Regions from separate parts of the Janthinobacterium sp. SUN120 genome, predicted to be linked through region 3. Evidence: predicted binding sites of a transcription regulator. Region 3 holds the regulator's gene; each other region holds the start of a gene.

Region 1 (10,481 bases), 840 kb from region 3:
GCCGTCTGCTTGAAGTAGCGTTTGGCATGGACGGCGTGTTCCCACTGCTCGAACAGGTCTGTATCGAGCTTGCAGGCAAGCATCTCGCTGTGCTGCCAGCGTATCGCGTGCAGCAGTTCGCGCAGCTGCAGCGTGAATTTGCGGTCGAACAGCTGGCGCGCGTAGGCGCTTGGCGGCTGCTGCGACATGATGCAGTCCAGGCCGGGGTAGCTGTCGCGGTTGTCGCTGAAATGGGCAAACGAGCGGTCTGCCCGGTAACGCTGCACGGCGCCGCGCACCAGGTCCGCATGGCTGCGCACCAGGTAGGAAAAGTCGCGGTCCCAGCCCAGCTGCTCGAACAGGGCCTGGCGCAGCGCCAGGTCATAGCCGGCGCTGGCGCAATAGCGCAGCGCGCACAGGTCGAATTCCTCGCGCACGTCAAGGTTCAGCATGGCGTCGTCCTGCAGCATGCCGGCCAGCACGTCGCCGGCATCCGCATGCCGCGTCAGCTCCAGGCAGCCTTGCCACAGATTAGCCGCTTCCTGCGCCGGGTCGATGGCGACCACGCCCCATTGTTCCGGCGGGCGCCTCTGTTCTTGCGTTGGTTCGTCGATCACGCCCCACAGTTCCGTGCAGGCGTCGTGTGGGGCCTCGTCGATGACGCCCCACAGGTCTGCCGGTTCCATGGGCGGCGCTTCTGGCGTTTCCGCCGCTGCCGCTTCGGCCGCTTGCGGTTCCGGAAATTCCTCAGCAAACAGGTGCACATGGCGCAGCGCGTATTCATATGCTTCGCGCAGTTCCTGGAAGGCGGCCGGATCGTCTTCGGGACGCGTCACCTTCAGGCGCTTCGCGTACGCGCGCTTGAGGGCGCGCTCGTCGCCCGTCGGCTCCGTGTCCAGGATCTTCCACAGGCTGCGCTGCCCGTTGTGCATGCCGCCGTCCATTTACAGGAAGCTCTCGCTCTCGACCTGGCGCAACACCTCGTCGAGCGCCTGGCGCGCCTTGCGGATGGTGTTCGGGTCCTGCGTTTCCAGCGCCGCCTGGAAATTGGCCGTGTGCGCCGCCAGGTACTGGCGCACGTCGCCCAGCGACTGCTCGTACAATCGGTCGGCGCGCGTGACCAGGGTGCGGTTTTCCATCTGTTCGCGCGGGTGGATCTTTAGGTCGGCCAGTTCCGCAAAGCGCTGCTCGATCTGTTCCGGCGTCATCACGCCCGCATTGTCGCTGATGACCATCTTGTGCTTTTCCTGCGTGGCCAGCACCGTCACTTCCGCTTCCAGCACGCCGCTGACGTCATAGGTGAAGCGCACGTCGATGCCGATCTCGCCCGCCTTTTTCGCGGGTATCGGGAAGCTGATCTTGCCGAGGAAGACGTTGTCGGCCACCAGGCGCGACTCGCCCTGGAAGATCGCCACGTTGATTTCCTTCTGGTTGTCGTAGATGGTGGTGATGTTTTCCGTGCGCGAGACAGGCACCACGGAATTGCGCTCGATGATGGGCAGGTAATGCCCGCCTTCATATTGGTTCGCGCCGACCTGGCGCGAAATCGAAATGCCCAGCGAGTACGGCGCCACGTCCGTCATCACCACTTCATCGAGGGCAGAGTCGCGCATCTTGAGGCCTGCCTGCACGGCGGCTCCCAGTGCCACGGCTTCATCCGGGTCCAGGTGGATGGCGGGGAAGCGGCCGAACATGCGCGAGACGAGTTTACGCACCAGCGGCATGCGCGTGGCGCCGCCGGCCAGCACCACTTCATTCAATTCCGCGGCGCGGATGGTGGCGTCGCGCAGCGCCCGTTCGACGGGCAGGCGCAGGCGCGCCAGCAGCGGTTCGCACAGCTGCGCCAGCTTGTCCTCGTTGATCTCCCAGCTGTATTCCTTGTCCTGGTAGCGCGTGGCCATGCGCACGGACGGCTGCTCCGACAGCAGGCGCTTGACGCGCTCGGCTTCATCGCGCAGCAGCTGCTGCTGGCGCGGGTCGAGCAGGCGGCCGCCGACAGCGTCGCGCAGGCCGCTGCCTTCCAGGAAGGCGTCGACCAGCACGGTGACGAAGTCTTCGCCCCCTAAAAAATTGTCGCCAGCCGAGGCGCGCACTTCCATCACGCCTTCGAACAGTTCCAGGATCGACACGTCGAAGGTGCCGCCGCCCAGGTCGAAGACGAGGAATTTGCTTTCCTGTTCCTTGTCGCGGATGCCGTAGGCCAGCGCGGCGGCCGTCGGCTCATTCAGCAGCCGCTCCACGCGTAAGCCCGCCAGTTGTCCCGCGATGCGCGTGGCCTTGCGCTGCGCATCGCTGAAATACGCGGGCACCGTAATGATGGCTTCCTCGACCTTGTGCCCTAAAAAGGCTTCGGCATCTTCCTTCAGCGCGCGCAGCACCATCGACGACAGCTCTTCCGGACGGAATTGCTGCGTGCCGAGGGTGATCTTCTTTTCGCTGCCCATGTAGCGCTTGAAGACGGCCGCCGTCAGTTGCGGGTGCGTCTGCAGGCGCTCGCGCGCGGCGCGGCCCACCAGCACGGTGCCGTCGTCATCGATGCTCACGCACGACGGCGTCAGGTGTTCACCGAGCGCATTCGGGATGATGGAAGCCTTGCCGTCGCGCCAGATGGCGACCAGGCTGTTGGTGGTGCCCAGGTCGATGCCGATGATCATCAGATATCCGCCTCCGCTTCATTGCCGTGTTCTTCGATCCAGGCGCGGCGTCCTGCCGCTTCGCCTTTACCCATCAACATATTGAAGCGGGAGGCTGAGGCCATGTGGTCGACTTCACCGAGCGTGACGGGCAGCAGACGGCGCGTGTCCGGGTTCATCGTCGTTTCCCACAGCTGCTCGGCGTTCATCTCGCCCAGGCCCTTGAAGCGCGAGATCGACCAGGCGCCCTGTTTCACGCCTTCCTTGCGCAGCTTGTCCTCGATGGCGAGCAGTTCGCCGTCGTCGAGCGCATAGATCTTCTGCATCGGCTTCTTGCCGCGCGCGGGCGCATCCACGCGATACAGGGGCGGGCGGGCGATGCAGATGTGGCCCTTGTTGATCAGGGCCGGGAAGTGCTTGAAGAAGAGCGTCAGCAGCAGTACCTGGATGTGCGAGCCATCCACGTCCGCATCGGACAGGATGCAGATCTTGCCGTAGCGAAGGCCGGACAGGTCGGGCGAGTCGCCCACGCTGTGCGGATCGACGCCGATGGCGACCGCGATGTCGTGGATCTCGTTATTCGCGAACAGGCGGTCGCGGTCCGTTTCCCACGAATTCAAGACCTTGCCGCGCAGGGGAAGAATTGCCTGGAATTCCTTGTCGCGGCCCATCTTGGCTGAACCGCCCGCCGAGTCGCCCTCGACGAGGAACAGTTCATTGCGCGTGATGTCCGACGATTCGCAGTCGGTCAGCTTGCCCGGCAGGACGGCGACGCCCGAGGATTTTTTCTTTTCCACTTTTTGCAGCGAGCGCTGGCGCGATTGCGCCTGCTTGATCACCAGCTCGGCCAGCTTCTTGCCGTAGTCGACGTGCTGGTTCAGCCACAGTTCCAGCGGCGGCTTGGTGAAGGTCGAGACGAGGCGCACGGCGTCGCGCGAGTTCAGGCGTTCCTTGATCTGGCCCTGGAATTGCGGGTCCAGCACCTTGGCCGACAGCACGAAGGAAGCGCGCGCGAACACGTCTTCCGGCAGCAATTTGACGCCTTTCGGCAGCAGCGAGTGCATTTCGACGAAGTTTTTGACGGCGCCGAACAGGCCGTCGCGCAAGCCCGATTCGTGCGTGCCGCCATTCGAGGTGGGAATCAGGTTGACATACGATTCGCGCACGATGGCGCCTTCTTCCGTCCACGCCACCACCCAGGCCGCGCCTTCGCCCTCGGCAAAGCCTTCCGAGTCCGGGCCCGCATACTGCGCGCCTTCAAACAGGGGAATCAGGGTTTCGCCATTCGATACCTGCGCCAGCGTTTCGGTCAGGTAGCCGCGCAAGCCTTCCGCGTACAGCCAGGTCTGCGTATCGCCCGTTTTCGCGTTGGTGAGCGTGACGGTGACGCCGGGCAGCAGCACGGCTTTCGAGCGCAGCAGGCGTTGCAGCTCGGTTTGCGAAATGTTCGGCGAATCAAAGTATTTGGCATCGGGCCAGGCGGTGACGCGTGTACCCGACTTCTTGCCGTCGCGCGGGGCGGGGCGGGAGCTCAGGGGCTCGATCACGTCGCCATTGGCAAACACCATGTGATGCAGGCCGTTGCCGTCGCTTTCCTTGCGCCAGACGGTGATTTCCAGGCGCGTGGACAGCGCATTGGTGACGGACACGCCGACGCCGTGCAAGCCGCCAGAGAACGCGTAGGCGCCGCCCGAACCCTTGTCGAACTTGCCGCCCGCGTGCAGCCGTGTAAACACGATTTCCACCGTCGGCACGCCTTCTTCCGGGTGCAGACCGACGGGAATGCCGCGGCCATTGTCTTCCACGGTGATGCTGCCATCCGTGTTTTGCGTGACGGCGATATGCGTGCAATGACCGCCCAGCGCCTCGTCGGAGGCATTGTCGATCACTTCCTGAATGATGTGCAGCGGATTTTCAGTGCGGGTGTACATCCCCGGGCGCTGCTTGACGGGTTCCAGTCCTTTCAGGACACGGATGGATGATTCGCTGTAGTCGGATGCTGGTTTTTTAGTGGCCATACGTGTTCAAGCTAATAAAGACAGTGGTTGGAACGCCAGGCCAGGGCACTGCGGGGCGCAGTGACAGCGGCGGCGATAACTGTATGAATATACAGTATATCCCGTCCAGCGTCACTGGGGGAGGGCAGTGCGGCAGGCTTGGCGTCCTTGTGCGGACGCTCGCGCATTCTATCTTGTCCCGCGAGCAATAGCGCTACTCCAGGGCAACAACAGTGCGCCGCGCGCGTGGTTTGGCGCCCATTGTGAAGGATTTTATGCGGTAAAGCGCCCGTTTTTACATCTTGTTTACAGCTGCCTCCCCAGTCTTTACGAATTTTTTAGACCCTTTTGGCTAATCTGCTCACTATCAAAACAAACCTGAATGAGGGTGGGAATGGATCTCGTGTATCTCGGCTTGATTGCCGTGTTTTTCGTCGTGGCGGCCGGATTTGCCGTCGCCTGCGACAAATTAGGGAGCGTCAAATGAACGCGTTTTATGTGCTGGGCGCCGTCGTGTCGGCTGGCCTGCTCGTGTACCTGCTGGTGGCGCTGCTGAAGGCGGAGGAACTGTGATGACGACGCAATCGATACTGTTATTGGTGGCTTTCCTGGCCGTTCTGCTGGCCGCGGGCTATCCGCTGGGCCTGTATATGGCCAGGGTGGCCGGCGATGGCCCCGTGCGCGGCCTGGGCTGGCTGCAAAAGCTGGAAAATCTGCTGTACCGCTGGTCCGGCCTGCCCGCCGACAAGGCCATGGGCTGGAAAAGCTATGCCATCGCCCTGATCGTCTTCAATACCGTGGGCGCCGTCTTCGTCTACGGCCTGCAGCGCCTGCAGGGCTTCTTGCCCTTGAATCCCCAGGGTCTCGGCGCCGTCAGCCCCGATTCCTCGTTCAATACCACCGTCAGCTTCGTCGCTAATACCAACTGGCAGGGCTACGGCGGTGAACAGACCATGAGCTACCTGACACAGATGCTGGGTATGGCATGCCAGAACTTCTTTTCGGCGGCCACCGGCATCGCCGTGATCTTCGCGCTGGTGCGCGGCTTCGCCTCGCGCTCGGGCAAATCGATCGGTAACTTCTGGGTCGACCTGGTGCGCTCGACCCTGTACATCCTGCTGCCGCTGTCCCTGGCCCTGTCCGTCGTCTTCATGGGCGAAGGCATGATCCAGAATTTTTCCGCCTACAAGGAAGTAACTTTGCTCGACCACGTGGCGTATGAAACGCCGAAAGTGACCGCCGATGGCCAGCCCGTGCTGGATGCGGCCGGCAAGCCCGTGATGGAAGCGCAAGTGGCGACCACGCAGACGATCGCCATGGGGCCCGTCGCGTCGCAGGAATCGATCAAGCTGCTGGGTACGAACGGCGGCGGCTTCTTCAATGCCAATTCCTCGCACCCGTACGAAAATCCCACCGTGCTGTCGAACTTCCTGCAGATGCTGGCCATCTTCATCATTCCCGCCGGCCTGTGTTTCACGTTCGGCCGCATGGTGGGCGACATGCGCCAGGGCTGGGCCGTGCTGGCCGCGATGACCCTGATCTTTGTCGTCATGACGGCCGGCGTGATGAGCGCCGAGCAGCAGGCCAATCCTGCGCTGCAGGCACTGGGCGTGGACCAGCAGGCCAGCAGCCTGCAATCGGGCGGCAATATGGAAGGCAAGGAAACGCGCTTCGGCATCAGCTCCTCGACGCTGTTCGCGGCGGTGACGACTGCCGCATCGTGCGGCGCCGTCAACTCCATGCACGATTCCTACATGCCCCTGGGCGGCATGGTGCCGCTGCTGCTGATGCAGTTCGGCGAAGTGATCTTCGGCGGCGTGGGCACGGGCTTGTACGGCATGCTGATGTTCGCCATCCTGGCCGTCTTCATCGCCGGCCTGATGATAGGCCGCACGCCCGAATACCTGGGCAAGAAAATCCAGGCCTATGAAATGAAGATGGTGTCGCTGGCCATCCTGATTACGCCAGCCCTCGTATTGACGGGCACGGCGATCGCCGTGATGGTCGAACCGGGTACGGTGGGCGTGGCCAATCCGGGCGCGCACGGCTTCTCGGAAATCCTCTACGCCTTCACGTCGGCGGCCAACAACAACGGCAGCGCGTTTGCCGGCCTGTCCGCCAACACGCCGTTCTACAACGTGATGCTGGCGATCTCCATGTGGTTCGGCCGCTTCGGCGTGATCGTGCCCGTGCTGGCGGTGGCCGGTTCGCTGGCGGCCAAGCAGCGCCTGTCGGCCAATGCCGGCACTATGCCCACGCACGGCCCCATGTTCATCGGCTTGCTGATCGGCGTTGTCGTGCTGGTCGGCGTATTGAATTACGTTCCCGCGCTGGCCCTGGGCCCGATCGTCGAACACCTGCAACTTTTCATCAAATAAGAGGCTACCATGTCACGCACAAGCCTGACTTTGTTCGATTCCGCACTGATCGGCCCCGCCGTCGTCGATGCGTTCAAAAAACTCGACCCCCGCACGCAGTGGCGCAGCCCCGTGATGTTCGTCGTCTACGTGGGCAGCATCATCACGACCCTGCTGGCCATCCAGGCTCTGAACGGCCAGGGTGAAGCGCCATTCGGCTTCATCGTCGCCGTCGCCGTGTGGTTGTGGTTTACCGTGCTGTTCGCGAACTTCGCCGAAGCGCTGGCCGAAGGCCGCAGCAAGGCGCAGGCGGCATCCCTGCGCGCCCTCAAGCAAACGGTGATGGCAAAGAAAATGCAAACGCCGAAGTACGGCACTTCCTGGCTGCCCACGCCGGCCACCGACCTGCGCAAGGGCATGACGGTGCTGGTCGAGGCGGGCGACGTGATTCCCGCCGACGGCGAAGTGACGGCCGGCGTGGCCTCTGTCGACGAAAGCGCCATCACGGGTGAATCGGCGCCCGTCATCCGCGAATCGGGCGGCGACTTTTCCGCCGTGACGGGCGGCACCCGCGTGCTGTCGGACTGGCTGCTGGTGCGCGTTTCCGTCAATCCGGGCGAAGCCTTCATCGACCGCATGATCGCCATGGTCGAAGGCGCCAAGCGCCAGAAAACGCCGAATGAGATCGCCCTGACGATTTTGCTCGTCGCCCTGTCGATCGTCTTCCTGATCGTCACCGTGACCTTGCTGCCGTATTCGCTGTTTTCCGTGGCGGCGGCCGGCAGTGGCACGCCGGTGACCATCACCGTGCTGATCGCGTTGCTGGTGTGCCTGATCCCGACCACCATCGGCGGTCTGTTGTCCGCCATCGGCGTAGCTGGCATGAGTCGCATGATGCAGGCCAATGTGATCGCCACCTCGGGCCGCGCCGTGGAAGCCGCCGGCGACGTGGACGTGCTGCTGCTGGATAAAACGGGCACCATCACCCTGGGCAATCGCCAGGCGTCGAGTTTTGTGCCGGCGCCCGGCGTAACGGAGCAGCAGCTGGCCGATGCGGCGCAACTGGCCTCCCTGGCCGATGAAACGCCGGAAGGGCGTAGCATCGTCGTGCTGGCCAAGCAGAAGTTCAATATCCGCGAACGCGAGATGGCCAGCCTGCACGCCACCTTCGTGCCGTTCACGGCCCAAACGCGCATGAGCGGCGTGGACATTCCCGGCGAACAGCAGGTGCGCCAGCTGCGCAAGGGCGCGGCCGATTCCATGAAAAAATATGTGGAAGCGCTGGGCCAGCCGTATCCGGCCGAGGTGGGGCGCGCCGTCGACGACATCGCGCGCCGCGGCAGCACGCCGCTGGTGGTGGTCGACGATGGCCGTGTCATGGGTGCCGTGGAATTGAAGGATATCGTCAAGGGCGGCATCAAGGAGCGTTTCGCGGAATTGCGCCGCATGGGCATCAAGACCGTCATGATCACGGGTGATAACAAGCTGACGGCGGCGGCCATCGCCGCCGAAGCGGGCGTGGACGATTTCCTCGCCGAAGCGACGCCGGAAGACAAGCTGAAACTCATTCGCAGCTACCAGTCCGAAGGCCGCCTCGTCGCGATGACGGGCGACGGCACCAACGACGCACCCGCGCTGGCGCAGGCCGACGTGGCCGTGGCCATGAATTCGGGCACCCAGGCGGCAAAGGAGGCGGGCAATATGGTCGACCTGGATTCGAACCCGACCAAGCTGCTGGAAATCGTTGAAATCGGCAAGCAGATGCTGATGACGCGCGGATCGCTGACGACGTTCTCGATCTCGAACGACATCGCCAAGTACTTCGCCATCATCCCGGCCGCTTTCGTGGGCACCTATCCGCAATTGAAGGCGCTGGACATCATGCACCTGGCCAGCCCTGCGTCGGCCATCATGTCGGCCGTGATCTTCAATGCCTTGATCATCGTCGTGCTGATTCCATTGGCGCTGAAAGGCGTGCAGTACCGCGCCATCGGTGCGGCCAGCCTGTTGCGCCGCAACCTGCTGATCTACGGCCTGGGCGGCATCGTCCTGCCCTTCATCGGCATCAAGCTGATCGACATGCTGCTGTCCGCCCTCAATTTAGTCTAAAGGAACCATCATGAGCACTATCGTACGTCCCGCCCTGGTCCTGTTTGCCGCGCTGACCGTGATCTGCGGCGTCGTCTATCCGTTTGCCACGGCCGGTATCGGGCAGCTCGCTTTCAACGATGAAGTCAACGGCAGCATCGTCGAGCGAGGTGGCAAGCCTGTCGGCTCGATGCTGATCGGCCAGTCCTTCACCTCGCCCAAGTATTTCTGGGGCCGTCCATCGGCCACCGCGCCGATGGCGAACAACGGCGCCGGCTCGGGCGGCTCGAACCAGGGGCCGAGCAACCCGGCCCTGGTGGACGCCGTCAAGGCGCGCATCGCCGCCCTGCAGGCAGCCGATCCGGGCAATCGCAACCCGATCCCTGTCGACCTGGTGACGGCGTCGAGCAGTGGCCTGGATCCGGAAATCAGCCTGGCAGGCGCCCTGTACCAGGCGCTGCGCGTGGCCCGCGTGCGCGCCGTGCCGCTGGCGCAGGTGGAAAACGCCATCGCCAAGGTGCAGAAAACCGCGTATATCGGCTTTTTCGGCGAACCGCGGGTCAATGTGCTGGAACTGAATCTGGCGCTGGATGCGGCCGCGAAGTAAGATGATGCAGGGGCAGAGCCGCCGGTTTTGCCCCTGGTTTTGACATTAAAAGATGCCCATGCTCCCCAACGACAGCCAACGCCCCGACCCTGATGCCCTGCTGGCGCAAGTGCAGGCGCAGGAAAAGAAAGCCGCGCGCGGCCGGCTGCGCATTTACTTTGGCGCCTCGGCCGGCGTCGGCAAGACCTATGCGATGCTGGCCGCCGCCCGCAAATTGCTGGCCGATGGCCAGGACTTGCTGGTGGGCGTGGTGGAGACGCATGGGCGCCAGGATACGGCGGCCCAGCTTGACGGCTTGCCCGTGCTGCCCCTGAAGGCCATCGAATACCGGGGCAAGACCTTGTTCGAGTTCGACTTGGACGAAGCGCTGCGGTGCGCGCCGGCGCTGATACTGATGGATGAACTGGCCCATTCGAACGTGGCCGGTTCGCGCCATCCGAAGCGCTGGCAGGATGTCGAGGAATTGCTGGCGGCCGGCATCGACGTGCTGTCGACCGTCAACGTGCAGCACCTGGAAAGCCTGAACGACGTGGTGGGCGGGATCACGGGCGTGCGCGTGGCCGAAACCCTGCCCGACACGGTGTTCGACCGCGCCGATGAAGTGGTGCTGGTCGATATCCCCGCCGATGAATTGCTGCACCGCCTGAAACAGGGCAAGGTGTATCAGCCGCAGCAGGCCGAGCGGGCGTCCCAGCATTTTTTCCGCAAGGGTAATTTGATCGCCCTGCGCGAATTGGCCTTGCGCCGTACGGCGGACCGGGTGCAGGACGACGTGCAGGCTTACCGCGTCGAAAAATCCATCAATCCCGTGTGGAAGACG
Region 2 (10,481 bases), 1.0 Mb from region 3:
CGACGAAGCGCGCGGCCGAGGGAAAGCCGGGCGTGTGGTCGCTGCCCACCAGGTCGTTGTCGATGGTTTTCGGGATGTGGATGCAGCGCAGCGGATAACCGGCCTTGTGCGCTTCCTCGCTGACGATGCGCACCGTGTCGGACGAGTCATTGCCGCCGATGTAAAAGAAGTGTTCGATCTCGTGCGCGCGCAGCACTTCGAAGATTTGCTGGCAGTAGGCAATATCGGGCTTGTCGCGCGTGGAACCGAGGGCCGAGGATGGCGTGGCGGCCACCAGTTCCAGGTTGTGGCTGGTCTCCTGCGTCAGATCGACGAATTCTTCATTGATGATGCCGCGCACGCCGTGCAGCGCGCCATACACGCGCGTGACATGTTGAAAGCGCCGCGATTCGAGCACCACGCCCACCAGCGACTGGTTGATGACGGCGGTGGGGCCGCCCCCTTGGGCGACAAGAATTTTTCCAGACGGCATGGGATTTCCTCGTAAATGGAACGGCCCTCCAGCCTACTCCTTTTTTGCCGGAGCGCAGTTTTTTCCGATAGTTCTGTCGCGGAATTTCTCCATTTCATCCCTTGGCCTGGATGCGCTGTTATTCCGGCGCCCGGATATGCTCGACCAGTCCCGTGCTGCGACGTCCTGGTGCCGGCGTCAGCCAGCTGACCAGCACGGCGGCGGCCAGGCCGGCCGGCACGCCGAAGATGCCGGCGGAAATGGGCGCGATATGAAACCATTGACCGCTGGCATTACCGCCCAGCATGGTGCTCGTGTGCAGCATGTAATACAGGCACACGCCAAAGCCCGCCAGCATGCCGGCCAGCGCGCCCTGGTGGTTGGCGCGTTTCCAGAACACGCCCAGCACCAGCGGCGGAAACAGGGTCGAGGCGGCCAAGGAAAAGGCCACGCCCACGAGCGACAAAATGTCCGCCGGCTTTTGCGAGGCCGCATAGGCGGCGATGAAGGCTACGGCCAGCAGCAGCAATTTCGAGATCGTCACGCGCTTTTGCGTCGAGGCGGTGGGATCGACCACCTTGTAATAAATATCGTGTGACAGGGCGTTGGAGATGGCCAGCAGCAAGCCATCGGCCGTCGACAGGGCGGCAGCCAGGCCGCCGGCCGCCACCAGGCCGGAGATCACGTAGGGCAGGCCGGCGATCTCGGGCGTGGCCAGCACCAGCACGTCGGCATCGATGGAAATTTCCGCCAGTTGCACGATGCCGTCGCGGTTGACGTCGACGATGCTGATCAGGGGGCTGAGCTTGTCCACGTTGGCCCAGTAAGATACCCAGGTGGGCAGGTTCGTGTATTGCGTGCCCACCAGCGCCGAGTAAATATCGTACTTGACCAGCACGGCCAGTGCGGGAATCGTGAGGTAGATCAACAAGATGAAGAACAGGGTCCAGAAGACGGACACGCGCGTTTCGTGCACGGACGGCGTGGTGTAGGATCGCATCAGGATGTGGGGCAGGGCGGCCGTGCCCAGCATCATGCAGAACACGAGGGCCAGGAAATTGTTGCGCTTGATGTCGGATTGTTCCCGGTCGGCGGCGGGAAACGGCTGCGCGTGCGGAATGATCGGCTCGGCGCGTTTCTGGTTCTGCGCCTGCGCCGCCTGCCACAGCACGCGTGCCTCGTCCGGACTTTTCGGATAGGCGATCAGGTAACGCTCCGCGTTGCGGATGTCGAACAGCGAAGCATTGCGCTGGCGCAAACTATCGAGCTGGCGCTGGGCCGTCAGATGGCCTTGTTCCCAGGAAGCAGGCAAGCCGTCGATGCGCGCCTGGTAGCTTTGCGCGCGCTGGCGGAAGATGGCGCGCACTTCGTTTTCTTTCGGGTCCGTTTCCAGCACGTGTTCGCGCGCGCTCAGTTGCGGCAGCACCTTGCCGTAGGCGATCTGCGGCACGGGATTGTCCGCATGCTTGACCGACAGCCACATGGCGGGAATCAGAAAGGCGACGAGGATGATGATGTACTGCGCCACCTGCGTCCAGGTGATGGCGCGCATGCCGCCCAGAAAGGAGCAGACGAGGATGCTGGCCAGGCCCAGGAAGATGCCGACGGAAAAATCCACGCCCGTGAAGCGCGAGGCGATCAGTCCGACGGCATAGATCTGCGCCACCACATACGTAAACGAGACGATGATGGTGGCGGCCACGGCCACCACGCGCACGCTGGCGCCCCGTTTGTCGGTGCCGCTGCCGTAGCGGGCGGCGAGGAAATCGGGAATCGTGTACTGGCTGAACTTGCGCAGGTAGGGCGCGATCAATAGCGCCACCAGGCAATAGCCGCCCGTCCAGCCCATGATGAAAGCCAGGCCGTCGAAGCCGTTCAGGTACAGGCCGCCGGCCAGGCTGATGAAGCTGGCCGCCGAAATCCAGTCGGCGGCCGTGGCCATGCCGTTGAACATGGCCGGCACCCGGCGCCCCGCCACATAGTATTCGGTGACGTTCGAGGTGCGGCTGATGACGCCGATGGTGGCGTACAGGGTGATGGTGACGAGCATGAACAGGTAGCCGATCCACGCGCGCGGCATGCCTTCCTGTTCCAGTACCGACAGGGCCAGCAGGAAGGCGGCGAAACCGGCGGTAAACAGCAGGTAGTAGCGGCACAGGCGCGCAAAGAAGCTGCGTTGGCCGCTCATGCTTGCTCCTCGGCATGAAACGCCCGGTCGAGGCGCCGCATGCGCCAGGCATACAAGGCGATGATGGCCAGGTACACGAGCGAGGCGCCCTGGGCCGCCATATAAAAGGGCAGCGGCCAGCCGAACAGATTCAAATGTAACAGTTCGCGCGCATAGAACACGGTCAGGAAGCCCGTCAGTAGCCAGACCAGCAGCAGGATGGACGTCAGGCGCCGCGTCTTGCGCCAGTGCACATCGAGGCGCGCCTGCAGCTCGGGGCTGGGCGTGCGCGCCGGCCGCGCGGGGGGAGCGGGTGGGCTCGGCTTATCCATACGTGATGTCATCCTCTTCTGGCGCGTCCGGCAACAGCAGGGCGATGCTCAGACGCAGCAGGGTGCCCGGCAGCTTCGGCGACTGCGCGCGCGGATTGTTAAAAATATCGACTTCGGCGCCATGCTGCTGGGCAATTTCGCGCACGATGGCCAAGCCCAGGCCGCTGCCGTCGACATTGCTGCCGAGAATGCGGTAAAAGCGTTCGAAGACGTGCGCCCGCTCCGCTTGCGGTATGCCGGGGCCCGTATCTTCCACTTCCAGGATGGCCAGTTCCAGGGTGCTGCGCACGCGCACCGTGACGCTGCCGCCAGCCGGCGTGTAGCGCAAGGCATTGTCGATCAGGTTGCTCAGCAGCTCGCGCAGCATCATGGCATTGCCGGATATCAAGATCGAATACGCGGGCTGCTCGAAGCCCAGGTCGATATGCTGGGCAAACGAGGCTTGCACCCAATCCTGCACCACGCCGCGCGCCAGTTCGCTCAGCTCGATCGGTTCGAACGCTGTGCCCGCCTGCGGCTGGTTTTCCGCGCGCGCCAGGGCCAGCAACTGGTTGACCAGGCGCGTGGCCGCTTCCGAACTTTTCGCCAGTTGCAGCAGCGAGCGGTGGATTTCGTCGTGGTCGGTCTGGCGCAGGGCCAGCTCGGATTGCATGCGCATGCCGGCGAGCGGCGTTTTCATCTGGTGCGCGGCATCGGCGATGAAGCGCTTCTGCATGTCGATCGACAGTGACAGCCGCGCCAGCATCTCGTTGAGCGAACCGACCAGCGGCGTGATTTCCTCGGGCACCTGGCCCGATTCGATGGGCGATAAATCGTCGGGCGGCCGGGCGCGTATGCGCTCCTGCAATTGCGCCAGCGGCGACAGGCCGCGCGCCAGGGCAAACCAGACCAGGGCCAGGATCACGGGCAGGATGATGAACTGCGGCAAAATCACGCCCTTGATGATTTCATTGGCGAGCTGGGCGCGCTTTTCCAGGGTTTCCGCCACTTGCACCAGCGCGCGGCTGGGTTCATCGTCGTTGCCGGAAGGAATGTCGAGATAGCTGAACGCCACGCGCACGGGCGTGCCGTGGATTGTGTCGTTGCGAAACAGCACCATGCCGCTGCGGTATTTGTCGGGGTCTTGCGGCGGCGGCAGATCGCGGTCGCCGTTCAGGTATTCGCCGCGCGGGCCCACCACCAGGTAATACAGGGTGTCGACATCGTCGCCGCGCAGGAAGTCGCGGCCCTTGCCATTTTTGTCCGGCACGTGGCGCAGCATCGCGCCATCGGCTTGCTTGACCTGTTGCGTCAGCACCGTCACGCTGTCTTCCAGCGCATGGTCGAACGGTTGATTGGCGATGCTCTTGGCCACCAGATAGGTGATGGCGATGCTCATCGGCCACAGCAGCAGCAAGGGCGCCAGCATCCAGTCGAGGATTTCGCCGAACAGCGAATGCTCGATGGTGTCATCCTGCTCCGTGGTGGGCGGCTCGAACCAGTCGTCGTCGTCCGCCTCGTCCGCTGGCGCCTCGCGCGCCTTCACTTGCTGGCGGGTCCGCTGGCCGGGCTTGCCGACTCGCCCGCTTCGGCGTTCAGGCGCGCCGCTTCCGAGTATTTTTCCAGGCAATAGCCGAGGCCGCGCACGGTGGCGATGCGCACGCCGCCCACCTCGATCTTCTTGCGCAGGCGGTGGACATACACTTCGATGGCGTTGTTCGACACTTCCTCGCCCCATTCGCACAGGTGGTCGACCAGTTGCTCTTTTGAAACGAGGCGGCCCGTGCGGCCCAGCAGGATTTCCAGCAAGCCCAGTTCGCGCGCCGACAGGTCCAGCATCTGGTCGTTGATGTAGGCGCTGCGCCCCACCTGGTCGTAGCTGAGGGGGCCGTGCTTGATGATGGTGGCGCCGCCGCCAGCGCCGCGGCGCGTCAGGGCGCGCACTCTTGCCTCCAGTTCCGACAAGGCGAACGGCTTGGCCATATAATCATCGGCACCGAGGTCGAGGCCATTCACGCGTTGCTCGATGGAATCGGCGGCCGTCAGGATCAGCACGGGCAGCAGCGAGGCGCGCGCGCGCAGGCGGCGCAGCACTTCCAGGCCGGACATCTTGGGTAAGCCCAGGTCGAGGATCAGCAAGTCGAATTCCTGGGTGGACAGGGCCGTATCGGCCTCTTGCCCGGTCTTGACGTAGTCGATCGCATAACCGGACTGGCGCAGCGAGCGGGTCAGGCCATCGGCCAGCACGCTGTCATCTTCGGCAAGTAAAATACGCATGGTGCACTTCCTATGCTTGCGACGGTAGAAGCTTGTATTGTGTTTCATTTTCCGCAAGGTGGCGAATTTTTGTGAAAAACAGGGTTGTATTGATCTGTTTCAAAACAAATCCACGTTCCGCTTGCATTGATCACTGTTTTTTTATACAGTACTGTCTGTGTAAAGAATTTAACCCACTGGCGCTATCGCAGGCCGACCGATTCACGTGAATCGTCGACTGTAGAACGGCTGAAAGAACATATGGACGATAAAAAAGCTGTAGTACCCGCATCGGAAAAAGCCAAGGCGCTCGCCGCCGCACTGGCGCAGATCGAGAAGCAGTTTGGCAAAGGTTCGGTCATGCGCATGGATGCCAGCGCACCGATCGAAGAAGTGCAAGTCGTGTCGACCGGTTCGCTCGGCCTCGATATCGCGCTGGGCGTGGGCGGTTTGCCGCGCGGCCGCGTGGTGGAAATCTACGGTCCGGAATCGTCGGGTAAAACCACCCTGACCCTGCAAACCATTGCTGAAATGCAAAAACTGGGCGGCACCTGCGCCTTTATCGATGCCGAGCACGCGCTCGACGTCGGTTACGCGCAAAAGCTGGGCGTGAACCTGCATGAATTGCTGATCTCGCAACCGGATACGGGCGAGCAGGCGCTGGAAATCTGCGACGCCCTCGTGCGTTCGGGCAGCGTCGACCTCGTCGTCATCGACTCCGTGGCCGCACTGACGCCACGCGCCGAGATCGAAGGCGACATGGGTGATTCCCTGCCAGGCTTGCAAGCCCGTTTGATGTCGCAAGCCCTGCGCAAGCTGACCGGCTCCATCAACCGCACGAATACCCTGGTCATCTTCATCAACCAGATCCGCATGAAGATCGGCGTGATGTTCGGCAGCCCGGAAACGACCACCGGCGGCAATGCGCTGAAATTCTACGCTTCCGTACGCCTGGATATCCGCCGTACCGGCTCGATCAAGTCCGGCGATGAAGTGATCGGCAACGAAACCAAGGTCAAGGTCGTCAAGAATAAGATCGCGCCACCGTTCAAGGAAGCGCACTTCGACATCCTGTACGGCGCCGGCACCTCGCGCGAAGGCGAAATCCTGGACCTGGGCTCGGATGCCAAGATCGTGGAAAAATCCGGTTCGTGGTACAGCTACAACGGCGAACGCATCGGCCAGGGCAAGGACAACGCCCGCGCCTTCCTGCAAGAGCGTCCGGCGCTGGCCCGCGAGATTGAAAACAAGGTCCGTGCTTCTCTGGGCGTGCGCGAACTGCCGCCGCTGGCTGCTGAAAAGCCGGAAAAAGCGGATAAAGCTGCCGACAAGGCTGCCAAGGCTGCGGAAGCCAAGGCCGCCGAGTAAGCGACAGTGGCGGGGCCAGCCTGGCCCGCCGGCGGCAGCTTGCCGCATAAAAAAGTTCTACAATGATTGCCGCCCTGCGCCTGTGCGCCTGGCGGCAATTGTGTTTTCAGTCCGGTGTGGTAAAGATGGGATATGGGTATGGCAGCGGTACAACTAAGCCTGAAGGGCAGGGCGCTACGCTTTCTGTCGATGCGTGAACACAGCCGCATGGAATTGCGGCGCAAGCTGCAGCGCCATGCGCAGGAGGGCGACGATGTGGAAGCCTTGCTCGACAGTCTGGAGCAAGCCAACTGGCTGTCGCAGGAGCGTTTTTCCGAGTCGCTGATCCATCGCCGCTCGGCCCGCTTTGGCAATAGCCGCATCATGGCGGAATTGCAAAGCCATGGCATTGGGGGCGAGGCGCTGCAGGAACTCAAGGCGGGCCTGGCCGAAGGGGAAGTGGCGCGCGCCTGCGAAGTGTGGCGCCGCAAATTTGGTGCAGTGGCGCAGGATGCCGAGCAGCGCAACAAGCAGATGCGCTTCCTGATGCAGCGCGGCTTTTCGCAGCGCGCCGTGCAAGCGGCCTTGAAGGGGCGGGAGCCCGAGGACGACTAGGTGGCTGGCGCGCTTCTGCGAGCTTTCGCGCCGTGCCGGCCGGCCCACCCTGGCCGCGCTGTGTTCCATCTACAACAGTCCGCACGATGCCCTGCTTGCGTGCGCGGGCCAGTCGGCCTTGCTGTTTTTCCATGTTTTCTTTGCAGGATTCTGCTTCTGTCATCGCCCTGTCAATTCAGCGGCGTATTGTTGCGCTGCACGTCGTGAGCGCTGCCTGCGCAGTGCGATCTCGGCGCGGTGGCGGCAACTGGATGCGGTTCGCGGCCCCAGGTGCGCATATCTATCATCACTGAATGTGATAACAGCGTAAATTTCCATGTGCTTTCTTTATACTTTGAAATGTTTTTATCGAAGCAATGAAAAATTATGTTGCGGCGCAACCAGCGCCCAGTGTGCTACACTTTTAGGGTTTTTGCGGCGCCGCAGGTGCGGTTGCTGTTCGTAGAAGCTGCGAACAGAGTGCTTTAGGCACATGGCTGCTTACTAAATTATGGCCGCGCAAGCGGCATCGGTCTTATGCCCCTGTCAACTCCCGTATCCCGGCGCGCCCTCCGGCACTCCCGCGTTATCGACGTCCAAGCGTATGTGCGCGACGACGGCCTGTGGGATATTGACGCCCGTATCACCGATATCAAAAGCTATGACGCGACCCTGGCCTCCGGCCCCCGTCCCGCCGGCTCCCCCCTGCATGACCTCCACTTACGCATTACCGTCGATCGCGAACTGACCATCGTCGAGGCCGAAGCCGCCTCCGATGCCGTGCCCTATCCCGGTTTTTGCGATACCATCGGCCCCGCTTACAGAGCGCTGATCGGTCTGAATTTATTGAAGAATTTCCGCCGCGACTTGAAACAGCGCCTGGCGGGAATCGCCGGCTGTACCCATTTGACCGAACTGGCGCAAGTCTTGCCGACTGCGACGGTTCAGGCATTTGCCGGCGATGTCTGGTCGACCCGTGACGGTGCGAATGCTGACTTGTCGCATGAAAAGCCGTTTCAACTCGACAAATGCCACGCCCTGCGCACCGATGGCGGGGCGGTTGCACAGTATTACCCGCGCTGGGTAGCCAAAGCGTGACCCCGGCGCTCTGTTTTTCCTGTTTTTTTTGCACCACTAACCGTATTTTTACACATCAGTATCAGAAGGGAAGCCAGCATGAAAATCCATGAGTATCAAGCCAAAGAAATCCTCCGGCAATTCGGAGTGACGGTACCACGCGGTATTCCGTGCATGTCCGTCGAAGAAGCCGTCAAGGCTGCGGAAACCCTGGGCGGCCCGGTGTGGGTTGTCAAGGCGCAGATCCACGCAGGTGGCCGCGGCAAGGGCGGCGGCGTGAAAGTGGCAAAATCGATGGAACAGGTCAAGGAATACGCTGACCAGATCATGGGCATGCAGCTGATCACGCATCAGACCAGCGCCGAAGGCCAGAAAGTCAACCGCCTGCTGGTGGAAGAAGGCGCCGACATCAAGCAAGAACTGTACGTTTCGCTGGTCACCGACCGCGTCACCCAGAAAATCGTCCTGATGGCGTCGTCCGAAGGCGGCATGGACATCGAAGAAGTGGCCGAGAGCCACCCAGAGAAGATCCACCACGTCACCATCGAGCCAAGCGTTGGCCTGACCGATGCCCAGGCAGACGACATCGCGACCAAAATCGGCGTGCCTGCCGGTTCCATCGTCGACGCCCGCGTCAACCTGCAAGGCCTGTACAAAGCATACTGGGAAACCGATTGCTCGCTGGCCGAAATCAATCCGCTGATCGTCACCGGCAGCGGCAAAGTCATCGCCCTGGACGCCAAGTTCAACTTTGACCCGAACGCCCTGTTCCGTCATCCGGAAATCATCGCCCTGCGCGACTTGGACGAAGAAGATCCAGCTGAAATCGAAGCGTCGAAATTCGACCTGGCCTACATCTCGCTCGACGGCAACATCGGTTGCCTGGTGAACGGCGCCGGCCTGGCCATGGCCACCATGGACACGATCAAACTGTTCGGCGGCGAGCCAGCCAACTTCCTGGACGTCGGCGGCGGCGCCACGGCAGAAAAAGTGACCGAAGCGTTCAAGATCATGCTGAAAAACCCAGGCCTGAAAGCCATCCTGGTGAACATTTTCGGCGGCATCATGCGTTGCGACGTGATCGCCGAAGGCGTTATCGCCGCGGTGAAAGCCGTTTCGCTGAACGTGCCACTGGTCGTGCGCATGAAGGGCACCAATGAAGATCTGGGCAAGAAGATGCTGGCCGATTCCGGTCTGCCTATCATCGCAGCCGACACCATGGAAGATGCAGCCAAGAGCGTCGTTGCCGCTGCTGCCGGTCAAGCTTAATTAAGGAATCAACATGTCCATTCTGATCAATAAAGATACCAAAGTCGTTACCCAAGGGATCACCGGCAAGACCGGCCAGTTCCACACCCGCGGTTGCCGCGACTACGCGAACGGCAAAGCTGCCTTCGTGGCAGGCGTGAACCCGAAGAAAGCCGGCGAAGATTTCGAAGGCATTCCTATTTTCGCTAACGTTACCGAAGCGAAAAAAGAAACCGGCGCCAACGTTTCCGTCATCTACGTGCCGCCAGCAGGCGCGGCAGCGGCGATCTGGGAAGCTGTCGAAGCTGAAATGGATCTGGCCATTTGCATCACCGAAGGCATTCCTGTCCGCGACATGATGGCCCTGAAGGACCGCATGGCCAAAGCCAACAGCAAAACCCTGCTGCTGGGCCCTAACTGCCCAGGCTTGATCACGCCAGACGAAATCAAGATCGGCATCATGCCAGGTCACATCCACAAGAAGGGCCGTATCGGCGTGGTTTCGCGTTCGGGCACCCTGACCTATGAAGCAGTGGGTCAGCTGACCGCACTGGGCCTGGGCCAATCGTCGGCAGTCGGCATCGGCGGCGACCCGATCAACGGTCTGAAGCACATCGACATCATGAAGATGTTCAATGACGATCCAGATACCGACGCGGTCATCATGATCGGCGAAATCGGTGGTCCGGACGAAGCCAACGCGGCTTATTGGATCAAAGACAACATGAAAAAACCAGTCGTTGGCTTCATCGCCGGCGTAACGGCTCCTCCAGGCAAGCGCATGGGTCACGCCGGCGCGCTGATCTCGGGCGGTGCCGATACGGCACAAGCCAAGCTGGAAATCATGGAAGCTTGCGGCATCACCGTCACCAAAAACCCGTCGGAAATGGCGCGTCTGCTGAAAGCCATGCTGTAATTCCAGCTCGGTCACCGCAGTACAAAAAAGGAGCTTAGGCTCCTTTTTTTTGTCCGCAAGACAGGCCGCATCCCGGCCCTGGACGACGGCGCTGGTCCGAACCGGCCCAAATGT
Region 3 (10,481 bases):
CACTGAGTTCGGTCAATTGCTCCAGTCTGTGGGCGATTTTCTCAGGGTGCAACTGAGGCATGTTGGTGGCAATCAGGTAATGGGCAAGCAAAAAAGGGGAAGTCGGCAAGCGCCAGTGTAACGGCCACCCTGCGCACTGTACATTACTTAGTTGCAACAAATTGAAATAACTTGCCGTATTGCAACACGCATAAATGTTGCCGCTAATCTCATTAATTAGAATAGAATCAACAATAATTACACCGTAACAAGGTACTGAATGAAATTCACGTTCAGGGGCGTGCGCGGCTCCATCCCCTCTCCCGGCCCGCGCACGGCGCGCTATGGCGGCAACACCACGTGCATCGAAGTACGCACCGACAACGATAGCCTGATCATCCTCGATGCGGGCAGCGGCATCTTCTCGCTGGCGCAGCAACTGCCGCCGGGCGAGCCCGTCGACGCGCACGTCTTCATCACGCACAGCCACTGGGACCACATCCACGGCCTGCCCATGTTTTCGCCCCTGTTCGTGGCCGGCAACCGCATGCGCCTGCATGGCGCCTTTGACGCCATCAGCGGGCGCGGCATCGAGCACGTGATGGCGGTGCAGCTGCAAGGCAGCTATTTTCCTGTCAGCGAAGCGGCCATGGCGGCCAGCATCGAGTACCGCACCCTGGCGCCCGGCGAAGCCGTCGAGGTGGATGGCGCGCGCGTGCGCGGCGCGGAAATGAACCACCCAGTCGTCAATCTCGGCTACCGCATCGACTGCGGCGGCGCCGCGCTGTTTTTCAGCGGCGACCATGAACCGTTCTACAACCTGCATCCGCCCGGCCATGCCGAGCACGCGGCCTGCGCGGCGCGCAATGCGCAGCGCCAGGCCGGCATCGATGCGCTAGTCGCCGGCGTCGATGCGCTGATCATGGATTGCTCGTACACGCGCGAGGAATACCCGGGAAAGCAGGGCTGGGGCCACGGCACCTTCGACGCCGCCTTCGACCTCGCCCTGCGCTGCGGCGCGCGGCGCCTGTACTGCACCCACCACGAACCGACCCGCAGCGACGAGCAGCTGGAAGCCGTGTTTGCCGACGTGATGGGGCGCTACAGCAGCCGCCTCAATGGCCTGCAAGTGTTCCTTGCCTACGAGGGGCTGACGGTGGAACTGGCCGGCGCATAAAAAAAGGGAGCCGCGAGGCTCCCTTTTTACTGGCGTTGGCTATCCATTACATGATGTGGTGGCCAATCCACCACGCGACTGCTGCGACGAAGGCCGACGCGGGAATCGTGAAGATCCAGGCCCAGACGATATTGCCCGCCACGCCCCAGCGTACGGCCGACATTTTTTGCGACGAGCCGACGCCGACGATGGCGCCCGTGATGGTGTGCGTGGTCGACACGGGAATGCCCAGCGCCGTCGAGACGAACAGGGTGATCGCGCCGCCCGTTTCGGCGCAGAAGCCGCCGACCGGTTTCAACTTGGTGATCTTCTGACCCATGGTCTTGACGATGCGCCAGCCACCGAACAGGGTGCCGAAGCTGATGGCCGTGTAGCACGAAATGATGACCCACATCGGCGGCATGGCATCGGCCGCGCTCGAGTAGCCGGCGGCGATCAGCAGCATCCAGATGATGCCGATGGTTTTTTGCGCATCGTTGCCGCCGTGGCCCAGGCTGTAGGCGGCGGCCGATACCAGCTGCAGGCGGCGGAACCACTTGTCGACCTTGCGCGGCGTCGAACGCACGAAGATCCACGACACGAGCAGCATCATGATGGAACCGAATACAAAGCCCAGCACCGGTGCGATCACGATGAAGGCCACCGTTTTCCACAGACCGGCCGCGACCAGCGCGCCCGTGCCGGACTTGGCGACGGCGGCGCCCACCAGGCCGCCGATCAGCGCGTGCGAGGACGACGAAGGAATCCCGTAGTACCAGGTAAACAAATTCCAGAAGATGGCGCCCATCAGCGCGCCGAAGATCACGTACTGGTCGATCACCGCCGGGTCGATTGTTCCCTTTCCCACCGTGGCGGCCACGGTCAGCTGGTGGAACACGAAGATGGCGACGAAGTTGAACGTGGCGGCCATGGCAACCGCGGTCTGCGGTTTCAATACGCCCGTCGAGACCACCGTGGCGATCGCGTTGGCGGCATCGTGGAAGCCGTTCATGAAGTCAAACAGCAGTGCGAGGACGATCAACAGGCCTAGCACGTAGATGCTGATTTGTATGGTCATTGTAGTTTCTTTTCTGATTCTGGTTCAGGACAGGCCCAACGCTTACGCGTTTTCGACGATGATGCCTTCGATAATATTGGACACATCTTCGCAACGGTCGGTCACGGTTTCCAGAATTTCGTAGATCGCTTTCAGCTTGATCAGGTTGCGCACGTCCGGCTCGTCGCGGAACAGCTTGGACATGGCGGCGCGCATCACGTGGTCGGCGTCCGATTCCAGGCGGTCGATCTCTTCGCAGATGGCGACGATCTTGCGCGAGTTGTCCATGTTGTGCAGCATGGCGACGGCGTCGCGCACTTTTTCGGTACAGGCCAGTACCAGTTCGGCCAAGCGCTTGGCTTCCGGCGTGACGGCCTTCAGGTCGTACAGCGAGACGGTTTGCGCCGCATCTTCCAGCAGGTCGAGGATATCGTCCTGGCGCGTGATCAGCTGATGGATGTCATCGCGGTCGATCGGCGTGATGAAGGTCTTGTGCAGCATTTCCACGGTGGCGTAGGTGACTTTGTCCGCCTGTTTCTCGATGCTTTCGATCGCATGCACGCGGTTTTCCAGGTCATCGAAATTGGTCATCAGGCCGAGCATCTCTTTGGCGCCCTTGACGCACAATTCCGCGTGCTGGTTAAACAATTCAAAAAACTTGCCCTCAGTGGGCATCAAGCGTCCAAACATGTCATTCTCCGTTAAGCATTGAGTCGTGTTATTTACTACAGAAAGCCGCCCCTTTTGATGAAGGGGCGGCCAATGGAATATCAGTGCTGCTGTGTTAGTCGCCTTGGTAAAGCGCCAGGCCACCACTGTAATTGCCAAATTTGGTGTACTGCCCCATGAAGGTGAGGCGGATGCTGCCGATTGGACCGTTACGTTGTTTACCGATGATGATTTCGGCCGTTCCCTTGTCCGGCGAGTCGGGGTTATACACCTCGTCGCGGTAAATGAACAGGATCACGTCGGCATCCTGCTCAATAGCGCCCGATTCGCGCAAGTCGGACATGACAGGACGTTTGTTCGGGCGTTGCTCCAGCGAGCGGTTCAGCTGGGACAGCGCAATCACGGGGCAACCGAGTTCTTTCGCCAGGCCTTTCAAGCCCCGTGAAATCTCGGAAATCTCCGTGGCGCGGTTGTCGCCCGGCGTATTGGCCGACATCAGCTGCAAGTAATCGACGATGATCAGGCCCAGCTTGCCGCATTGACGCGACAAACGGCGCGATCGGGCGCGCAACTCGATGGAATTCAAGGCCGGCGTTTCATCGATGTACAACTGCGCGTCGTTCATCTTCTGGATCGCATTCGTCAGGCGCGGCCAGTCTTCGTCGTTCAGGCGGCCCGTGCGCAGGCGATGCTGGTCGAGCTGTCCGACGGAGCCGAGCATACGCATGGCCAGCTGGGCGCCGCCCATCTCCATCGAGAACACGGCCACGGGCAAGCCGCTGTCGATGGCCACGTTTTCGCCGATGTTGACGGAAAACGCCGTCTTGCCCATCGACGGACGGCCCGCCACGATCACCAGGTCGCCCGGCTGCAGACCGGAAGTCATGCGGTCGAGGTCGATGAAACCGGTGGGCACGCCCGTGATTTCACTCTGGTTGTCGCGGCTGTACAGTTCGTCGATGCGCTCGACTACCTGCGTCAGCAAGGGCTGGATGGCGGTCCAGCCCTGGGCGCCGCGCGCGCCCTCTTCGGCGATGGCGAAAATCTTCGATTCGGCCTCGTCAAGCATCTGCTTGACTTCCTTGCCCTGCGGGCTGAAAGCCGTGCCGGAGATATCGTCGGCGACGGTAATGAGTTTACGCAGCACGCCGCGGTCGCGCACGATCTCGGCGTAGCGCCGGATGTTCGCGGCCGATGGCGTGTTTTGCGCCATGGCGTTCAGGTAAGCGAGTCCGCCCACATCATCGGCCTTGCCGAGCTGGGTCAGGGTTTCAAAAACAGTAATGACATCGGCTGGCTTGGAAGCGTTAACCATCTTGACGATTTGCTCGAAGATGATGCGATGGTCATAGCGATAGAAATCCTCCGCATGCATGAAGTCGGCGATGCGGTCATATGCGGCATTGTCGCGCAGCAGACCACCGATAACGGATTGTTCTGCTTCGATCGAATGCGGCGGAATACGGAGGGAATCCAGTTGCGGATCAGAGGGGGCGTTCATGGCGCGAATTATACCCGCTTCGGCGTGCTGGCAAAAATAAAGGGCTGAAATTGAGCGAAAAAAAGGCCACAAAAAAGCCGGGCGAACCCGGCTTTTCATAGTGCTTTACAGTACGGTAGCGCTTGCGGGCCAGGCCCGCAGACGATTACGCGTTCGCGTCTGGAACGACAGCGATAACAACTTCCACAACCACGTCGGTATGCAGAGCAACCGAAACGTTGTGCTCGCCAACGATCTTCAGCGGGCCGGTAGGCATGCGGATTTGTGCTTTTTCAACAGCAAAACCTTGCTTGGTCAGCGCTTCAGCGATGTCGAAGTTGGTGACGGAACCGAACAGACGGCCATCAACACCAGCTTTTTGAGCAACTTGAACGGTCAGGCCGCTCAGTTTTTCGCCCTGGGCTTGCGATGCGGCCAGTTTAGCGGCAGCAGCTTTTTCCAGTTCGGCGCGCTTGACTTCGAATTCAGCCACAGCGGTTGCCGTAGCACGACGTGCCAGGCGTTGCGGGATCAGGAAGTTACGTGCGTAACCGTCTTTGACTTTGACGACTTCGCCGAGGTTACCGACGTTAACAACTTTTTCTAACAGAATGATTTGCATAGTTCTTCTCCAGGAATATCTGACCGATTAAGCGTGGTGCAGATCGGTGTATGGCAGCAGCGCGAGGAAGCGAGCGCGCTTGATTGCGGTGTCAACTTGGCGCTGGTAATGCGCTTTGGTACCGGTCAGGCGTGCTGGCATGATCTTGCCGTTTTCTTGGACGAAGTCTTTCAGCGTGTCGACGTCTTTGTAGTCGACTTGCTCAACGTGAGCTGCGGTGAAGCGGCAGAACTTCTTGCGTTTGAACAACGGGTTTTGCTGTTTGCGTTTTTCTTTAAGCTTGAGCTTATTTTTGTCGAACTTTTTACCGAATGCCATGTCAGGCTCCTGTATCTAAAATGCGCTAGTCAGAATTGACTGCACTAAAATCAATGATGTGAAACACCAAACTCTTGCTGTTGCGGCTCTTCCTGGCCAGGAAACCCGTGAACTGATACACCCCGCCCAAGCTTGCCTGGCTGAACCGGCCTGAGATTTCGCCAGCGGCTAGCGCGGCAACATCAAACTCGGTCAAACGGGCAATTCCTGCTTCCATCTGCTGCGAACTGTGTTGCAATACTGCATTCACAATCGGCAGCCCTGCCGGGGTATAGCGCAATATTTCGCGCTCGGCAATGATGGCGGTTACTTGTAGCTGGTTCAGCGCACGATCCTGGTCAAGAATTAAGCTGCTGCTGCGGCTGGAGCGGCTGCTGGTGCTTCGGTGCGGTGGCTTTTGGCCGCGTCTTCGCGTTGTACCGATTTCATCATCGGCGAAGGAGCTGTTTCAGCTTTCTTCATTTTAACGGTCAGGTGACGCAACACGGCATCATTGAATTTGAATGCTGTTTCCAACTCGACCAGGGTCTCGTTGTCGCATTCGATGTTCAGGCAGATGTAGTGTGCTTTAGGCAGCTTTTGGATCGAGTAAGCCATTTGACGGCGACCCCAATCTTCCACGCGGTGAACCGAACCGCCGCGGGTGGTTACGCTGGCTTTGTAGCGTTCGATCATCGCGGGCACTTGCTCGCTTTGGTCCGGATGGACGATAAAGACTATTTCATAATGACGCATGCAAACTCCTTCAGGTCGGATTGATAATCGCCCACCCCGGCGTCAAGACGGGTGTGGGAAGGTCAGCCGAAGATTATAACCGCCTTTTGCAAACGTTTCAATCATTCCTTCCACATGGGCCCGAAAAGCCCGCGCGCCACTGTGCCTTCCGCCCGTGGACAAGTATTTCTTGCGAAATTCGCCCAAAACACGGAAATCCCCTTGCATAGTGGGCGATACTGTACAAAAATACAGACTGTTCATATAGACAGCATTTTAGTATGCACCCACCGCTCATGATCAAGCTGACAGCACGACAAGAACAAATCCTGAACCTGATCAAGGACGCGATTGAAAACACGGGCTTCCCTCCCACCCGTGCCGAAATCGCCAATGAACTGGGTTTCAAATCGGCCAACGCGGCCGAAGAGCATTTGCAGGCCCTGGCCCGCAAGGGCGCGATCGAGATTTCGCCCGGCACCTCGCGCGGCATCCGCCTGATCGGCGCAGCCGCCGAAGCGCTGCCGTCGAGGGTGCCGGCAGCGCTGCTGATGTCGCTGCCCCTGATCGGCCGGGTAGCGGCCGGTTCGCCCATCCTGGCGCAGGAAAACCTGGAAGCGAGCTACAACGTCGACCCGGCCCTGTTTTCGGCCAAGCCCGACTTCCTGCTGAAGGTGCGCGGCTGGTCCATGCGCGACGCCGGCATCATGGATGGCGATTTGTTGGCTGTCAAGAAGGTCGACAGCGCCAAGAATGGCCAGATCGTCGTGGCCCGCATCGGCGACGAAGTGACCGTCAAGCGCTACAAGAAGACGGGTTCCGTCATCGAATTGCTACCGGAAAACCCGGACTTCAAGGTGATTACCGTGTCGCCGGAAGATGAGTTTGCACTGGAAGGGCTGGCTGTCGGCCTGATGCGCAGCTGGCATTAAATCACTGCAGCTAAAGAAAGGGCCGCAACAGCATGACTGTTGCGGCCCTTTCTACATACTGCGCGGCTGTTTAGGCGTCCAGCGCATTTTTGAAGTCATCCAGTAAATCGGCCTCATCCTCGATACCGACGGAGACGCGGATCAGGGATTCGGCGATGCCCATGCTGGCGCGCCGCTCGGCACCCATCTCATAGAAAATCGTGTGGGCGACGGGAATGACCAGGGTGCGCGTGTCGCCGAGATTGCTCGCTGGAATGGCAAGATTGAGACGGTTGAGGAAATCGAAGCAATCGATGCCGTCCTTTAATTCAAAGCTGAACAGCGAGCCATAGCTGCGGAACAAGTCCGTCGCCAGCGCGTGCTGCGGGTGCGACGCCAAACCCGGGTAATGCACGGCCGCCACTCTCGGGTCCGCCTGCAGCATGGTGGCCAGCGCCAGGGCGTTCGAACAGGTGCGGTCCATGCGCAAGGCCATGGTTTCCGCGCCGACGGCGATATGGTGCGCCGCTTCCGGCCCCAGGGACGCGCCGAAGTCGCGCAAGGCCTTGGCGCGGATTTGCGCGATGCCCCACTGTGCGGGCGCCGCCTTCTTGTAATTCTCGAAGATGTTCGGATACTGCGTCCAGTCGAACACGCCCGTGTCCGTCAAGCTGCCGCCCAGCGCATTGCCGTGGCCGCCGATGGATTTCGTCAAGGCATTGACCACCAGGCCCGCGCCCACGGCTTTCGGACGGAACAGGTATGGCGTCGTCATCGTATTGTCGACAATGTACAAGATGCCCTTCTCGCGGCACAAGTCGCCGATTTTCTTCAGGTCGGCGATCTGCGTGCGCGGATTGGCAATAGTTTCCACGAAAACAATCCGCGTGGCCGGCGTGATGGCGGCAGCCACATTGGCCACGTCGGTGGCGTCGACGAACGACACGGCGATGCCCTGCCCCGTCACCGTTTGCCACAGGCTGTTGGTGTTGCCAAACAAAAAGGCCGACGATACGACATGGTCGCCCGCGCGCAGCAAGGATTGCACCACGGCACCGATGGCGCCCATGCCGGTGGCGAAGCACAGGGTCGCCACGCCGTCTTCCATCTTGTTGACCTTGTCTTCCAGCGCGGAAACGGTCGGATTGCCCTGACGGCCATAGCGGAAACCCGGTTCCTTGCCCTGGAACACGGAAGCGAGCTGGCGCGCATCGGCGTAACCAAAGGCAACGGAAGTGTGCACGGGCTTGTGCAGGGAGCCATGTTCGATGCCCTTGCGGCGGTCGTTATGCAGGATGGTGGTGGTAAAGCCGTAGTTTTTTTTATCGTTCATGATCGCGGAGAAAAAAATGCCCGGCATCGGCCGGGCAGCTTACTTATGCTTCTGTTGTCGCCAGGTTCAGGTTCAGCTGGGAACGCGGCGTATCTTCGGGCGCTGCCGCCTTCGGATGGTGACGCGCATATTCCAGGCGGTCCAGGTATTCCTGCGATACGTCGCCCGTCACGTACACGCCATCGAAGCACGAAGCCTCGAAGTTGGTCAGAGCCGGGTTGACGTCGGCGATAGCCTGTTTCAGCGCGCCGATATCCTGGTACACGAGGTAATCGGCCGTGATTTCACGGCACACTTCTTCCGTCGTGCGGCCGTAGGCGATCAGTTCGTCGCGCGTCGGCATGTCGATGCCGTACACGTTCGGGTAAATCACCGGTGGCGCGGCCGAAGCGAAGATGACCTTCGTCGCGCCCGCTTCGCGCGCCATCTGCACGATTTCACGGCTGGTGGTGCCGCGCACGATGGAATCGTCGACCAGCAGCACCACTTTATCCTTGAATTCGGACGGAATCGCGTTGAGCTTCTGGCGCACGGACTTCTTGCGCGCCGCCTGGCCCGGCATGATGAAGGTGCGGCCGATGTAGCGGTTCTTGATGAAGCCTTCGCGGTATTCGATGTTCAGCGCCATGGCCAGCTGGATGGCAGCCGGACGCGAGGAATCGGGAATCGGCATGACCACGTCGATATGCACGCCAGGCAATTCGGCGCGGATCTTTTCAGCCAGGTACTCGCCCATTTTCAGGCGCGTAGCGTACACGGAGGCGCCGTCGATGACGGAATCGGGACGGGCCAGGTAGACGAACTCGAATACGCACGGGTTCAGGCTGGCATTGTCGGCGCACTGGGCGCTGTGCAATTGCTTGTCAGCATCGATGAAGACGGCTTCGCCGGGACCGATATCGCGCACGAAGCGGAAGCCCATGCCTTCCAGGGCCACGGATTCGGAAGCGATCAGGTATTCGGGACCCTGTTCCGTTTCATTGATGCCCAGGCACAGCGGACGGATGCCATGCGGGTCGCGGAAGGCCAGCAAGCCCACGCCGGCGATTTGCGCGACGGCAGCGTAGCCGCCCTTGACGCGGCGGTTCAGCACGGTAACGGCCTTGAAGATGGCTTCCGGGTCCAGGTTCAGGCCCGTCGTCGCTTCCTGGATTTCATGCGCCAGCACGTTGAGCAGCACTTCCGAATCGGAATCGGTATTGATGTGGCGGCGGTCGTTCTTGAACATTTCCAGCTTCAACTGTTCCCAGTTGGTCAGGTTGCCATTGTGCGCCAGGGTGATGCCGAACGGCGCATTCACATAGAACGGCTGTGCTTCCTCTTCGCTCGACGAACCGGCCGTCGGGTAGCGGCAATGGCCGATGCCCGTCGTGCCTTGCAGCGAACGCATGTTGCGCGTACGGAAGACGTCACGCACGAGCCCATTGGCCTTGTGCATGGAAAACATACTGCTGTGATTGGTCGCAATCCCTGCCGCGTCCTGACCGCGATGTTGCAGGAGCAACAATGCATCATAGAGCAATTGATTGACAGGTTGATGGGAAACGACGCCGACGATGCCACACATGGTGTGCTCCTAAACTGTGCTACTGATTTTAAAAAAATTCAAAATTTCACATGCTGCGCGTAAGCGGCAGGCAGATAAGGCTTGATGGCTCGCGCGCCCTGCTCCGCGAGCGGGCTGAGCTGCGCGTTTTTCCAGAATGGCTGCTGCGGTATGGACGTCATGCCACACAAGATGACGGCGGTCAGCACGATCACAAGGCCCCGCGCCACGCCGAACAGGCTGCCCAGGGTGCGGTCGGCCAGGCTCAGGCCCGTCACCTTGACCAGCGCGTCGACCGTCATGGACAGCAATCCCATCAAAATACGCACACCGATGAACAGCACCACGAAAGCCAGCAACAAACGGATGGCTTCGCCCGGCACGGCTTCCGGAAGGAATTTCGCCAGGGTGGCGCCATAGGCATTGGCAATGACGAAAGCCACGACCCAGCTGACCAATGACAATATTTCCTTGACCAGGCCGCGCATCATGCTGATCAGCACGGACGTCACCAGCACGAACAGCACCAGGTAATCGAAGATCGTCACGCCCGTTCAGCCTTGCAACATCACGCCGGTACCAGGCTGCCGCCCAAGCCCAGCTTTTGCAGCTTGGCGCGGGTCTTTTCGGCGTCTTCGCGGCTGCCGAACGGCCCCACGCGCACGCGGATACGTTCGCCCGCCGGGCTGGAGACTT

Evidence for each region. Region 3 encodes LexA, which represses DNA repair genes until DNA is damaged. Its sites were predicted from a motif close to ACTGTATNNNNATACAGT; they were not measured.
Region 1: a site for LexA is predicted at 4,709-4,726, ahead of O0879_RS15930 (DNA topoisomerase IV subunit B). Genes of this name have one in related genera too.
Region 2: a site for LexA is predicted at 5,339-5,356, ahead of recA (recombinase RecA). Genes of this name have one in related genera too.

What each region holds. Positions count from the first base shown of each region.
Region 1 is NZ_JAPUBW010000002.1:1,377,282-1,387,762, reverse strand. Features, by position in the region: gene O0879_RS15940 (J domain-containing protein) at 1-911, opposite strand, end outside; gene O0879_RS15935 (molecular chaperone HscC) at 924-2,633, opposite strand; gene O0879_RS15930 (DNA topoisomerase IV subunit B) at 2,633-4,630, opposite strand; gene kdpF (K(+)-transporting ATPase subunit F) at 5,093-5,182, shown strand; gene kdpA (potassium-transporting ATPase subunit KdpA) at 5,182-6,987, shown strand; gene kdpB (potassium-transporting ATPase subunit KdpB) at 6,997-9,075, shown strand; gene kdpC (potassium-transporting ATPase subunit KdpC) at 9,086-9,661, shown strand; gene O0879_RS15905 (DUF4118 domain-containing protein) at 9,720-10,481, shown strand, end outside.
Region 2 is NZ_JAPUBW010000002.1:1,576,213-1,586,693, reverse strand. Features, by position in the region: gene O0879_RS16850 (6-phosphofructokinase) at 1-472, opposite strand, end outside; gene O0879_RS16845 (sodium:solute symporter family protein) at 591-2,639, opposite strand; gene O0879_RS16840 (DUF4212 domain-containing protein) at 2,636-2,950, opposite strand; gene O0879_RS16835 (sensor histidine kinase) at 2,943-4,475, opposite strand; gene O0879_RS16830 (response regulator transcription factor) at 4,472-5,206, opposite strand; gene recA (recombinase RecA) at 5,447-6,553, shown strand; gene recX (recombination regulator RecX) at 6,692-7,147, shown strand; gene O0879_RS16815 (DUF2889 domain-containing protein) at 7,664-8,224, shown strand; gene sucC (ADP-forming succinate--CoA ligase subunit beta) at 8,303-9,472, shown strand; gene sucD (succinate--CoA ligase subunit alpha) at 9,486-10,367, shown strand.
Region 3 is NZ_JAPUBW010000002.1:538,634-549,114, forward strand. Features, by position in the region: gene O0879_RS12105 (HD family phosphohydrolase) at 1-61, opposite strand, end outside; gene O0879_RS12110 (MBL fold metallo-hydrolase) at 260-1,156, shown strand; gene O0879_RS12115 (inorganic phosphate transporter) at 1,203-2,213, opposite strand; gene O0879_RS12120 (DUF47 domain-containing protein) at 2,256-2,882, opposite strand; gene O0879_RS12125 (replicative DNA helicase) at 2,977-4,362, opposite strand; gene rplI (50S ribosomal protein L9) at 4,508-4,963, opposite strand; gene rpsR (30S ribosomal protein S18) at 4,991-5,281, opposite strand; gene priB (primosomal replication protein N) at 5,307-5,606, opposite strand; gene rpsF (30S ribosomal protein S6) at 5,627-6,016, opposite strand; gene lexA (transcriptional repressor LexA) at 6,292-6,927, shown strand; gene O0879_RS12155 (cystathionine gamma-synthase family protein) at 6,998-8,239, opposite strand; gene purF (amidophosphoribosyltransferase) at 8,283-9,806, opposite strand; gene O0879_RS12165 (CvpA family protein) at 9,845-10,333, opposite strand; gene O0879_RS12170 (SPOR domain-containing protein) at 10,354-10,481, opposite strand, start outside.